Regions from separate parts of the Streptomyces chisholmiae genome, predicted to be linked through region 2. Evidence: riboswitches for the same ligand, from Rfam matches in the RefSeq annotation. Region 2 holds a riboswitch; each other region holds the start of a gene.
What was found. A riboswitch is a leader RNA that binds a small molecule or an ion and turns the genes downstream of it on or off. The one in region 2 is predicted to bind cobalamin.
Positions count from the first base shown of each region.

Region 1: another riboswitch for cobalamin. It lies ahead of RM844_RS09215 (hypothetical protein); the one in region 2 lies ahead of metE (5-methyltetrahydropteroyltriglutamate--homocysteine S-methyltransferase).
Region 3: another riboswitch for cobalamin. It lies ahead of RM844_RS10635 (prenyltransferase/squalene oxidase repeat-containing protein); the one in region 2 lies ahead of metE (5-methyltetrahydropteroyltriglutamate--homocysteine S-methyltransferase).
Region 4: another riboswitch for cobalamin. It lies ahead of RM844_RS04810 (ribonucleoside-diphosphate reductase subunit alpha); the one in region 2 lies ahead of metE (5-methyltetrahydropteroyltriglutamate--homocysteine S-methyltransferase).

Region 1 covers NZ_JAVREO010000004.1:399,939-403,138, forward strand. The annotation lists gene RM844_RS09210 (CbiQ family ECF transporter T component) at 1-493, opposite strand, end outside; gene RM844_RS09215 (hypothetical protein) at 490-1,602, opposite strand; cobalamin riboswitch at 1,750-1,911, opposite strand; gene RM844_RS09220 (PQQ-dependent sugar dehydrogenase) at 2,032-3,200, opposite strand, start outside.
Region 2 covers NZ_JAVREO010000009.1:262,257-265,456, forward strand. The annotation lists gene RM844_RS17285 (ABC transporter permease) at 1-94, opposite strand, end outside; gene RM844_RS17290 (ABC transporter ATP-binding protein) at 94-807, opposite strand; cobalamin riboswitch at 970-1,178, shown strand; gene metE (5-methyltetrahydropteroyltriglutamate--homocysteine S-methyltransferase) at 1,355-3,200, shown strand, end outside.
Region 3 covers NZ_JAVREO010000005.1:231,848-235,047, reverse strand. The annotation lists gene RM844_RS10635 (prenyltransferase/squalene oxidase repeat-containing protein) at 1-1,712, opposite strand, end outside; cobalamin riboswitch at 1,833-1,966, opposite strand; gene RM844_RS10630 (glycosyltransferase family 4 protein) at 2,290-3,200, shown strand, end outside.
Region 4 covers NZ_JAVREO010000002.1:432,227-435,426, reverse strand. The annotation lists gene RM844_RS04815 (vWA domain-containing protein) at 1-531, shown strand, start outside; cobalamin riboswitch at 1,450-1,613, shown strand; gene RM844_RS04810 (ribonucleoside-diphosphate reductase subunit alpha) at 1,730-3,200, shown strand, end outside.

The sequences.
Region 1 (3,200 bases), on a different contig from region 2:
CGATCTCGTGCAGCGCGCCCGGCAGGGTCTTCAGCAGCCGCTTGGGGTTGGCCAGCGCGTTCGCCGCGCCCACGCAGATCACCATGGCCGCCAGGCGCAGCCCGTCATACGCCCCACCGAGCACCTCCTCGGCGGCCACCGGCCCCAACAGCCGGATGCCGGCCGCCGCTTCGGGCAGCGGGATCTCCGGCAGGGTGAGCAGCACCGTCTCGCCGCCCCCGCCGCCGAAGACGATCCGGAAGAGGACCCGCAGAGCGACGATCACCGCGCCGAAGACCAGGTACATCCGGAAGGACAGAGCCCAGGGCGCGTCCCCGCGGCGACGCGCCACCACCAGCCCGGCGACCGCGATCAGGCAGGCCAGCAGCAGCGGGTTGGTGGTGCGGCTGGCGACCACGGCCAGGCAGAGCGCCCACAGCCACCAGGCGCCCGGGTGCAGCGCCCGGGGCAGCGGCCGGGCGAGCCGCCCGGCCGCGAGCCCGACGCCCGTCACCGGTCATCGGTCGGTCGCTCGTCGGCGTCGGCCGTGCCGGCCGGGCCCGCCGCGGCGCGGCGCCGCCGCCAGGCGGTGAGGCCGCCGGCGCCGAGCAGCACGGCCAGCAGGCCGAACGTCGCCAGGGTGCCGGTGGACGGGCCGCCGGAGTCGTCCCTGGCGGCCTGCTCCCGGGCGAACTCCTCGTCGCTGCCCGACCACTCGGCCGCCTCGGTGGGCTGGGGCGCCGCCCCGACCTCGGTGCCGTCCTCGGCCGCCGGGTCCTCGTCGGCGTCCTCGGTGGGCTCGTCGGTCGGTTCGTCGCCCGGCTCGGCGTTCTCCTCGGCGCCGTCCGGCTCCGGCGCCTCCTGGTCCCGCTCCGGCGCCCGGCCCCCGTCGCCGTCCGCGCCGCCTGAGCCGTCCGCGCCGCCCGAGCCGGAGCCGCCGGTGGCCGCGCCGCCGGAGCCGCCGGCACTCCCGGCGCCGCCGCCGTCCGAGCCGCCGCCGGAGCCCCCCGCACCCCCCGAGCCGCCGGAGCCCGAGCCGCCGCTGGCCGAGCCGCCGCCCGAGCCACCGGAGTCGGCCCCGCCCGAGCCGCCGTCGGCCGGCCGCTGGGCGGCGACGCCGGGCGGCGGGGCCGAGCCCTCGTCCGCGTCCAGCGAGAACGACCAGCCCTCGAAGGTGCCCTCGGCCGGCGTGCGGTAGGTCGCGCCGCGCTGGCTGTAGGTCCAGTTCTCGCCGTTGTCCGCGTGCCAGTACGACCAGTAGGCGGTGGCCGGCGGGGTGTCCACGCAGGGCTCGGAGTCGGCGCCGGGGCGGCCGTTGATCCGGCAGACGAAGGAGTCGCCCCAGCGGTTGGTGCCGGTCACCTCGAAGCCGGCGTTGCGCAGCGCGGCCAGCCCGTCCGCCTGTGGCCCCGGGGCGCAGCGCACCACCCGGCCGCCGCCCAGCTCGCGGAAGTCCACCACCACGGTCACCCCGGACGCGTCCGGGCAGTGGCCGGGCGTCCCGGCGGCCGGCCTGGCCGGCGCGGGCGCCGCCGCCGAAGCGGCCCCGACGGGGCCCAACAGGGCGGCGAGCAGAGTCAGCAGCGCGCCGAGCGCGGCGGCGCCGGCGGAACGGCGTGCCATCGGGGACCTGACCTTTCCCAGGTCCGACGCGTGACCCCCGACGCGTCCGGCGCGGGCACGAAAAACCCCGGCGCACGCGTGACGCGAGCGGCGGGGGCCGGCCAGCCGGGGCTGTGGGCTCCACGCTGCGAACCATGACAGTGAGAAGCGAAACCACGCGAACGGCCGGGTGTTCCGACTCGCGGCGCCCCTGGGGGGAACGCCGCTCACGGTTGCAGGTCAGCGCCGGATTCGCACCGGACTTCCCCCGCACCAGACGCGCTGAGTTGTCCATCCGTCCTTGACGGAATCTTTTCAAGAGTAGAGAAAACCCGCCCATATGACCAGTCAGGGCGCACCTGTTCGACGGCCCAGGGTGACGGAAGCGGCCCGGCGCGCCTCCCCCGTGAGGGAGCGCACCGGGCCGAACGCGCCCCGCCGGCCCGCCGGTTACCCGGCGCCGGCCGCCGCGAACGTCACCCGGTGCAGCTGCCCGGGCAGGTCGTTGACCACGTACAGCTCGCCGTCCACGGTCTCCCCGAACGCGGTCACCTGGGTCGGGAACTCCCCGATCACCGCGGACTGGTAGTCGCCCGAACCGTCCGCGCGCAGCGCCCACGCGCTGCTGGAGCAGTAGTCGGTGGCCACATAGGTGCCCGCCGCCAGGTCGGCGAACTCGGCGCCCCGGTAGACGTGCCCGCCGATCACCGCGCAGCCCTCGGTCGAGGTGGCGTAGGTGAAGACCGGGTCGGTCAGCGTGGCGCCCTCCCGGCACTGGCCCGGGTCGAACTCGGCCAACCCCTCCCGGCAGGCCCAGCCGAGGTTGGCCCCGCCGCCGTCCGCCGCCAGGTGGTTGACCTCCTCCCAGGCGCCCTGGCCGACATCGCCGATCCACAGCGAGCCGTCGGCCTGGTCGAAGGAGAACCGCCACGGGTTGCGCAGCCCGTAGGCCCAGATCTCGCCGCGCGCCCCGGCCTCGTCGACGAACGGGTTGTCCGCCGGCACGCAGTAGGCGAGTTCACCGCAGGACTGGCTGACGTCCAGCCGCAGGACGCTGCCGGCCAGGGTGTCCAGGCGCTGCCCGTTGCCGTCCGGGTCGCCCGCGCCGCCGCCGTCGCCCAGGCCCCAGTAGAGGTACCCGTCGGGGCCGAACGCCAGCTGGCCGCCGTTGTGGTTGGTCTGCGGGTGCGGCTCGGACAGCAGCACCTCCAGGTCGCCGGCGGCCAGGTCGTAGCGGGCCAGCGTCACGTCGCCGTCCGGCAGGGCGGTGTAGGCGACGTACAGCAGCTGGCTGGTGGCGAAGTCCGGGGCGGCCTCGATGCCGAGCAGGCCACGCTCGTTGCCGGCGCCGGTCACCACGTCGGTGAGGTCGGCCAGCGGCTCGTCGGCCAGGCCGGTCGCCGGGTCGTGGACCCGGATCGTGCCGCGCTTCTCGGTGATGAACAGCCGGTCGCTGCCGTCGTCCGGCGCGGTGATCGCGGTGGGCCTGGCCAGGCCCGTCGCCACCTGCTCGGTGGCCAGCGTCAGCTGCTCCAGCGGCACCGCGGCCGGCCGGGCGGTCTCCTCCTCGGCGGCGCCGGCCGACCAGGCGAGCCCGCCCAGCGGGACGGCGGCGGCCA
Region 2 (3,200 bases):
GGATCGTCGGGAACAGCAGAGTGAAGAACGCCGCCCCGGGATCGCGCACGAAGAGCCGGAACTCCACGTTGGTCAGGGCCAGAAAGCTACGCATCAGCGGTACTCCTCCACCAGGTCGAGGAACGCTTCCTCCAGGTTGTCCGCGCCGGCCTCGGCGACCAGCTCGGCCGGGCTGCCGAGCGCCAGCAGCCGGCCGGCGCCGAGCACCGCCACCCGGTCGCAGAGCGCCTCCGCCTCGTCCATGAAGTGGCTGACCAGCACCACCGTCACGCCCAGCGTCCGCAGCTCCCGGACCATCGCCCAGGTGGCGCGCCTGGCATAGGGATCGAGCCCGGTGGTCAGCTCGTCCAACACCACCAGCTCCGGCTTTCCCACCAGGGCCAGCGCGATCAGCAGCCGCTGCCGCCAGCCGCCGGACAGCTTGTTGAAGGCGGTGTTCCGCCGGTCGGTCAGCTCCCAGGTGGCCATCAGCTCCCGCCAGTCGGCCGGCTCGCGGTAGAAGGTGCTGTACAGGCGCAGCGCCTCGCCGACCCGCAGCTCCCCCGGCAGCCGGCTGTCCTGCAACTGGACGCCGATCCGCTGGTGCAGCGCGGACCGCTCCCGCCACGGGTCGTGGCCCAGCACCCGCACCGTGCCGCCGTCCGGCCGGCGCAGCCCGCTGAGGCACTCCACCAGGGTCGTCTTGCCACCGCCGTTGGGGCCGGCCAGCCCGAAGATCTCGCCGCGCCCGACCTGGAACGACACCCCGTCCACCGCGGTCCGCTCCGGGTAGCTCTTGCGTAGCCCGGTCACCTCGATCACGTTCATGTCCACCACGCTCGCCGCCCGGCCCGGCGGCCACCATCGACCGGGTGGTTGATCCAGGTCATCCCCCACCCCTGCCCCCGGCCCCCGCGGTGGCGCGCCGGATCTCGCGGAGCGGGCGCTCCTGCCAGGACGGGCGGTGGCGGCTAGGGTGGCGGACGCAGCTGGTTCGCCCTGCCCGCCAGGCAGGCGCGTCGCAAGAGGGAACCCGGTGGGAATCCGGGACTGCCCCGCAGCGGTGAGCGGGAACGACCGCCGTCACACGCACTGGACCCGGCCGGGTCTGGGAAGCGACGGCCAGTAGGTCCGCGTCCCCGCGCGCTCGACTCCGAGCCGCCGGGGGCGTGGTCGCCCGCGAGTCCGAAGACCTGCCACTGCCCGCGCGCGACGGTCGCGCGCGGAGGTTCGGTGGCCTCGTGGGCGGGTCGCGTGACCGACGACCGGTGTCCGACGTGCGGCGACGCGCGTCCCGAGCACCGCCGTCGCCGCGCCTTCGCGCCTCCTTCCGGTCCCCGAACCCGACGGGACACATCTCGCGAAGGAGAGTTCCTTGACCACCAAGCCCGCAGCCGCGGCGGTCCGTGCCACCGTGCACGGCTATCCCCGCCAGGGTTCCGACCGGCAGCTGAAGAAGGCGATCGAGCGCTACTGGAAGGGCCGGCTGACCGCCGACGCCCTGCTGGCGACCGCCGCCGAACTCCGCGCCGACGCCTGGCGCCAGCTGGCAGAAGCCGGCCTGGACGAGGTCCCCACCGGCGACTTCTCGCTCTACGACCACGTGCTGGACACCAGCGTGATGGTCGGCGCCATCCCCGAGCGGCACCGCGCCGCCTACGCCGCCGACCCGCTGGCCGGCTACTTCGCCATGGCGCGCGGCACCCAGGAGGTCGCGCCGCTGGAGATGACCAAGTGGTTCGACACCAACTACCACTACCTGGTCCCCGAACTCGGCCCGGACACCGTCTTCGCCGCCGACCCGGCCAAGCAGCTCGCCGAGTTCGGCGAGGCCCGCGCGCTGGGGCTGACCGCCAGGCCGGTGCTGGTCGGCCCCGTCACCTACCTGCTGCTGGCCAAGCCGGCGCCCGGGGTGGCCGCTGACTTCGAGCCGCTCAGCCTGCTGGACCGGCTGTTGCCGGTCTACGCCGAGGTGCTCGCCGACCTGCGCGCGCGGGGCGCCGAGTGGGTGCAGCTGGACGAGCCGGCCCTCACCCAGGACCGCACCCCGGCCGAACTGGCCGCCGCCGAACGCGCCTACCGGGTGCTGGGCACCGGCGCCGACCGGCCGCGGCTGCTGGTCGCCGCCTACTTCGACCGGCTCGGCGAGGCGCTGCCGGTGCTGGCCAAGGCGCCCGTCGACGGCCTGGCCCTGGACCTGACCGGCCCGGCCGCCCGGAACCTGGACGACCTGGCCGCGGCCGGCGGCCTGCCGGGCAAGCGGCTGGTCGCCGGCGTGGTCGACGGCCGCAACGTGTGGATCAACGACCTGGAGCGGTCGTTGGCCACCCTGGCCACGCTGCTCGGCCTCGCCGACCGGGTCGACGTGGCCGCCTCCTGCTCGCTGCTGCACGTCCCGCTGGACGCCGCCGCCGAGCGGGACATCGACCCGCAGATCCTGCGCTGGCTGGCGTTCGCCCGGCAGAAGGTGACCGAGCTGGTCACCCTGGCCCGCGGACTGACCCGGGGCAGCGACGCGATCGCCGCCCAACTGGCCGCCAACCGAGCCGACCTGGCCTCCCGGGCCGGCTCCCCGATCACCCACGACCCGGCGGTCCGGGCCCGGGCCGCGGCCGTCGTACCCGCCGACGCCCGCCGCTCGGCGCCCTACCCGGAGCGGGCCGCCGCGCAGCGCGCCAGGCTCGGGCTGCCGCCGCTGCCCACCACCACCATCGGCTCCTTCCCGCAGACCACCGAGCTGCGTGCGGCCCGCGCCGAGCTGCGCGCCGGCCGGCTGGACGAGGCCGGCTACCAGGAGCGGGTCCGCCGGGAGATCCAGGAGACCATCGCCTTCCAGGAACGGGCCGGGCTGGACGTGCTGGTGCACGGCGAGCCGGAACGCAACGACATGGTGCAGTACTTCGCCGAGCGGCTGACCGGCTACCTGGCCACCCAGCACGGCTGGGTGCAGTCCTACGGCACCCGGTACGTCCGCCCGCCGATCCTGGCCGGCGACATCTCCCGGCCGGAGCCGATGACCGTGGCCTGGACCGGCTACGCCCAGTCGCTCACCGAGCGGCCGGTCAAGGGGATGCTGACCGGGCCGGTCACGATGCTCGCCTGGTCCTTCGTCCGGGACGACCTGCCCAGGGGCGAGACGGCGCGGCAGGTCGCGCTGGCCCTGCGGGACGAGGTGGTCGACCTGGAGGCGGCCGGCAGCGCGGTGATCCAGGTGGACGAGC
Region 3 (3,200 bases), on a different contig from region 2:
GCCTCCCGGCCGGCCGCGTCCGTGCCGCGCCCGTCCTCGGCGTCGGTCGTCTGATCGGCCGCGCCCTTGCCGCTGGTTGCCTCGCCGGCCGCCGTCCTAACGTCGGCGTCGGCGCCATCGCCTGCCCCGGCCCCGCCGCCGGCCCCGGCGTCACCGTCGGCGTCCGCCGCCTCGGCGGCCCCGCCGGCCGTCGCCGTGCCACCGGCGGCCCCGTTCCCGGCCGCTTCGCCGCCGGCCGCCGCCGCGCCGTCCGCCGGCCCGTCCGCCGGGCCCGCGTCGGTGTCGGTGTCCGCCTCCTGGCCCGTCTCCGCGTCCGTCTCCGGACGGCGGCGGAAGCTCAGCAGGGCGCCGATGCCGATGCCGATCACCAGACCGCCGCCGATGATCCACGGCACCGGGCTCGATCCGCCGTCGTCCGAGGCGTCCTCGCCCGCGCCGTTCTGGTCGGCCGCCGCCGGGCCCAACTGGCCGAGCTGGGCCACCAGGTCGGTGCCGCCGAAGTCCTCGGCCGAACCGCCGGTCGCGTGCGCCGCCAGCACCAGCAGGCCCAGCGCCGTCGGGTTCTGGGCGTAGTCGGCCCACTCGGTGTGGTGCGCGCGCAGCCACTCCAGCGGCGCCTCGGCCTCCTCCCGGTGACCGCCGGCCGCCAGCGCCAGCACCGACCGCGCCGTGCTGGCGAAGTCGGGCTGCGGCTCCCCGCCCGGGGGCGTGGAGACCAGGTGGTCGTCACCGTCCGCCAGCACCTCGACCAGCTGGGCGGCGCCGGCCGACCCGGCCCGGGCCTGCGGGCTCGGCTCCTCGTCGGGGGCGGCGGTGCCGTCGGCCGCGCCGTCCCGGCCCTCCTCACCCTCACCCTCGTCCGTGCTCTCGCCCTCGTCCGTCGAGCCGGCGCAGTCCAGCGGGGTCACCGGCGCCTGTGGCGTCTCCGGGTCCACCAGCAGCCCGCTGCCGTAGGCGGCGAGCACCGCGTCCACGGTGGCCATGTCGCTGGCGAACAGCTCGCCCGACTCCGGGTCCGGCTGCCAGGCGAAGGCGCCGCGCTCGTCCTCCGCCGCGTCGCAGCCGAGTTGCAGGGTGCCGAGCGCGCTGTACGGCGAGTTGCCGTCCCGCCGGGTCTCGGCCGGGTCGGCGCCGGTCGCCACGAGGGCGCCGACCACCACGGCGGTGGAGTTCGCGTCGCTGGCGGCGCCCGGGTTGAAGCCCCAGCCGCCGTCCTCGTTCTGCACCCCGGCCAGCCAGGACACCCCGGCGTCCACCGTGTCCTGGTGCCCGCCCACGGCGGCGAGCGCCTGGACGGCCAGCGCGGTGGCGTTGGAGTCGGCCGCGGTCACGTCGGCGCAGGGCTCGGCCGGGTCGGCCCGGAAGGGGAGGAACGAGCCGTCCGCGCACTGCTGCTGGACCAGCCAGTCGACGGCCTCCGGCGCCGTGTCGTGGCCCACGGCGTGCTGGGCCAGCAGCGCGTAGGACTGCCGCCACACGCCGTCGTACTGCGGGTCGGCGTCGCCGAAGAGGCCGTCGGGGGCCTCGGCCGGCACCGGTGCCGTCTCGTCGGCGACCGCGGCCGGCGCCGCCGCCACGCCGACGGCCAGCGCGCCGAGCGCGACGGCCGTCGGCAGCGCGAACGCCGGGCGCCGCGCCCGGGCGCGCGCGTCGGCGGCGTCGGGCGCCGCGCCGTGCGGCGCGCCCCTGACCGAGCTACGGGGGAAGAACACGCGGAAGCCTTTCGCTGTGCCGGCCGCCGGCGCGTTGACCGCCATGGCGCGCGCAGCGCCAAGCGGCACCGGGCGCGACGCCGTACTCCTCGACGGTGCCGGTCGCCGGGCGGCGACCGAAGCCAGTGCCTTTCACGGGCGGGCGTTCCGGCTCACGCGGGCGCCCACGGGCGTCGCGATCACGGCTGCGGGTCAGCGCCGGATTCGCACCGGCTTCCCCCGCTCGTGAGTGAACTGATGGGGGTCACTCTAACGGCCTGGATTCGGCCACCGTCGGCCGGCGCTGACCCCGCGGCCCAGGGCACCGGCGGGGCGCCGGCCGGGGAACGACCGGGCTTCCCCGGCCGCCGGCCCTGGCCGGTCCTCGCCCCCGCCGGCCGGGCCCCGCCCGCCGCGCCGCCCTGCGCCGCGGACCGGGGGGCAGCCTGGTGTCCGCCCCCGGCCAGGGTGATAATCGCCCCACCCGCCGCAATTCCCCCCGTCGACGGGCGAGTAGGGTGCGTACCCGCGAGTAGGTACGCACGCGCCGGCACGCGCCGGCGCGTGAGGACAGTGCGGAACGACCGAGGGAGCGGGTGTGGCGGCGGAGGCCGGGGCGGATCGCCCGATCAGGATCGCGCTGCTCAGCTACAAGGGGAACCCGTTCTGCGGCGGTCAGGGGGTCTATGTCCGCCACCTCTCCCGGGAGCTGGCCGCGCTGGGCCACCAGGTCGAGGTGATCGGCGCCCAGCCCTACCCCGAGCTGGACCCGGAGCCGGGGGTGACCCTGCGCCGGCTGCCCAGCCTGGACCTCTACCGGCAGCCCGACCCGTTCCGCACCCCGAGGCGCGGCGAGTACCGGGACTGGATCGACCTGCTGGAGGTCGGCACCATGTGGACCGGCGGCTTCCCGGAACCACTCACCTTCTCCCTCCGCGCCCGCCGCGAACTCGCCGCGCGCCGCCACGAGTTCGACGTGGTGCACGACAACCAGACACTGGGCTACGGCCTGTTGGGCAGCCGGCGGCTCGGCCTGCCGCTGGTCACCACCATCCACCACCCCATCACCGTGGACCGCCGGCTGGAGTTGGCCGCCGCCGAGGGCTGGCGCCGCCGGTACGCGGTGCGCCGCTGGTACGGCTTCACCCGGATGCAGGGCCGGGTGGCCCGCCGGCTGCCGCACGTGCTCACCGTCTCCAGCTCCTCACGACGGGAGATCGTCGAGGACTTCGGGGTGGCCGAGGCCCGCGTCGCGGTGGTGCCGATCGGCGCGGACACCCGGGTCTTCCACCCCGACCCGGCGGTGCCCAGGGTGCCGGGTCGGATCGTCACCACCTCAAGCGCCGACGCCCCGCTCAAGGGGCTGGTCCACCTCGTCGAGGCGCTCGCCAAGCTGCGCACCGAACGCCCCGACACCCACCTCGTGGTGGTCGGCAACCGGCCCACCACCGGGCCGGTGCACGAGGCCCTGGAACGCTTCGGGCTGGGCCGGGCGGTGGAGTTCGTCAA
Region 4 (3,200 bases), on a different contig from region 2:
CAGGCCCTGGCCCTCTCGGCCAACCTGGACGACGACGGGGTGGTGCCGGTGGTCTTCTTCTCCACCGAGGTGGACGGCATAGCCGAGGTCTCGTTGGGCGCGCACCGCGGCCGGATCGCCGCGTTGAACGAGTCCTACGGGCACATGGGGCGGACCAACTACCACCTCGCGATGCGGGCCGTGATCGACCACTACACGGCCTCGGGCGCCAGCGAGCCGGCCTTCGTGATCTTCCAGACGGACGGCGGCCCCTCCTCCCGGTCGGCCGCCGAGAAGGCGCTCTGCGAGGCCGCGCGGCTGCCGATCTTCTGGCAGTTCGTCGGCTTCGGCGATCCGGCGGCCAAGCACTTCGCGTTCCTCCGCAAGCTGGACGAACTCCCGGTGCCGACCCGCCGCGTGGTGGACAACGCGGGCTTCTTCGCCGCCGGCACCAACCCGCGGGCCTTCTCCGACGAGGCGCTCTACGACCAGTTGATGGCCGAGTTCCCCGAGTGGCTCGTCGCCGCCCGCCGGGCCGGCATCCTCGGCTGACCACCGCCGCTGCCGCCGGCGTCGCCGTTACCGCGGCCGTTGCCCTCGTCCCTGCCCGCGGCGTCGGTTAGCCGGCCTCGGCGCGGGGCCGGGGCGGACGACGGGTCTCGGCCAGCGTGGCGGCGTGCCGCCCCGCGACCAACGCCGCCCGGCCCGGCCGGTGTCGCGGCCGGCGCCCCGGCCCCCGTGGCGAACTCCGGGCACCGCCCGGGCAGCTCGCGGCGGCCAGCGACCGCTTAGCCGAACCGCGGCCACCCGGCCGGCGTTTCCCGACGCCCACCGCCGTCGGCGACGGCCGCGCCGCCGTGCCACTCCCCCGGCCACCGCCTCGCCCGGTACACACCGCAGCGGCCCGTCGGGCAGTTGTTTGAGCCATTTCGGCGGCGCTCGGCACGGCCGGCCGGCCCGACCCCGCTCGCCGTTCCGACGCCGCCCCGCCTCGCACCCGGCCCATGGGGCGTCCGGGCGGGCCTCCCCGCCGCGCCCCGGCGCCCGGGCCCGTCCGGCCCGCGGGCCAACCCCGGTGCACGCCCCACGATCCCCCTCCCGCCAAGGCCGGCCCACCGCCCGGAGGCAGGTGTTCGCCGGGCTCGGGCCCGGGCCCGCGACCTCCGGCCGGGGAGGATCCTCTCATCGGCCGGAAGCGGTCCCGGCGGCGCCCCGAGTGTCAGTGCCGGAGCGCAGACTGGTACTCATGAAGGTGAGTGGGCGAGCGTCGAAGCCGGCGGAGTTGGCCGCCGTCGGCCCGTGCCGACGGGGGCGCGCCGCGCCGCGCGCGGCCGGTCCTGGGCGTGTCGCGGCTCGGCGTCGGTCGCGACTGCACACGCCCGTCCGGCCCGGCGGCCGGCCCGGCCGGGCCCCGGCGACGCCCCGGGTGTTCGCAGGTGAACTGCCGACGCAACGAGACAGAGAACACAACATATAGGGCTGCTCGTTGGCAGCGGCACAAGATGTATGCTCGTGCTCGCTGTCGCCGCAGGGGAATCCGGTGCGAGTCCGGAACTGTCCCGCAACGGTGTGTCATGGCCTGCTTGTCGCCTGCCATGACGAGTCCGAGTGCCTGCCAACAGCTGATCACGTCCAAGCCCCGAGGGCTGGGCCGAGGGACGCGGAGCGGTTTGCCATGCCTGGCACAGCCATGCCCGCTTCCGGTCTCGGCCCGTCCTCGGAGCGCATCGCACCCGAGGGAGAGCACCGAGTGACCATCGCGCCCGCCGCCCCCGCAGAGCCGGCCACAGCCGCGCTGACGCGCACCCTGGCCGACCTCACCGCCGACCTGCCGGCCGCCGATCCCGCGCGGGTCGCCGCCGCCGTCGAGCGGGGCCGGCATCCCGGTTCCGACGAGGCCGAGTTGCGGGAGTTGGCCATCGAGGCGGCGGCCGGTCTGATCGCCGAGGAGCCCGCCTACTCCCGGCTGGCGGCCCGGTTGCTCACCCTGGAGATCCGGGCGGAGGCCGCCGGGCAGGGCGCGGTGAGCTTCTCCGCCTCCATCGCCGTCGGCCACCGCGAGGGGCTGATCGGGGACAGCACGGCGGCGTTCGTCCGCGCGCACGCCACCGAGTTGGACGCGCTGCTGGACCGCACCGTGGCCGAGGGCGCGGACGACCGGTTCGAGTACTTCGGGCTGCGCACCGTCCAGTCGCGTTACCTGCTGCGCCACCCCATCGAGCGGCGGGTCATCGAGACGCCACAGCACTTCCTGCTGCGGGTGGCCTGCGGCCTGGCGCCGGACGACTCGGCGCGGGCGCTGGCCCAGGTCGCCGAGTTGTACCGGCTGACCAGCTCGCTGGCCTACCTGCCGTCCTCGCCCACCCTCTTCAACTCCGGCACCAAGCACCCCCAGATGTCCTCGTGCTACCTGCTGGACTCGCCGGCCGACGAGCTGGACTCGATCTACGAGCGTTACCACCAGATCGCCCGGCTCTCCAAGCACGCCGGCGGCATCGGCCTCTCCTACAGCCGGGTGCGCGCCCGTGGCTCGCTGATCCGGGGCACCAACGGCACCTCCAACGGCATCGTGCCGTTCCTGCGCACGCTGGACTCCTCGGTCGCGGCGGTCAACCAGGGCGGCCGGCGCAAGGGCGCGGCCTGTGTCTACCTGGAGACCTGGCACGCCGACATCGAGGAGTTCCTCGAACTCCGCGACAACACCGGCGAGGAGGCCAGGCGCACCCACAACCTGAACCTGGCGCACTGGATCCCGGACGAGTTCATGCGCCGGGTGGACGCCGACGGCGACTGGTCGCTCTTCTCACCGGCGGACGTGCCGGAGCTGACCGACCTGTGGGGCGAGGAGTTCGACGCCGCCTACCGGGCCGCCGAGGCCAAGGGCCTGGCGCAGCGCCAGGTGCCGGCGCGGCAGCTCTACGCCCGGATGATGCGCACCCTGGCGCAGACCGGCAACGGCTGGATGACCTTCAAGGACGCCGCCAACCGCACCGCCAACCAGACCGCCAGGCCCGGCAACGTGGTGCACTCGTCGAACCTCTGCACCGAGATCCTGGAGGTCACCGACGACGACCAGACGGCCGTCTGCAACCTGGGCTCGGTCAACCTCGCCGCGCACCTCGGCGAGGACGGCACGATGGACTGGGCGGCGCTGGACGCCACGGTCCGCACCGCCGTCCTCTTCCTGGACCGGGTGGTGGACATCAACTTCTACCCGACCG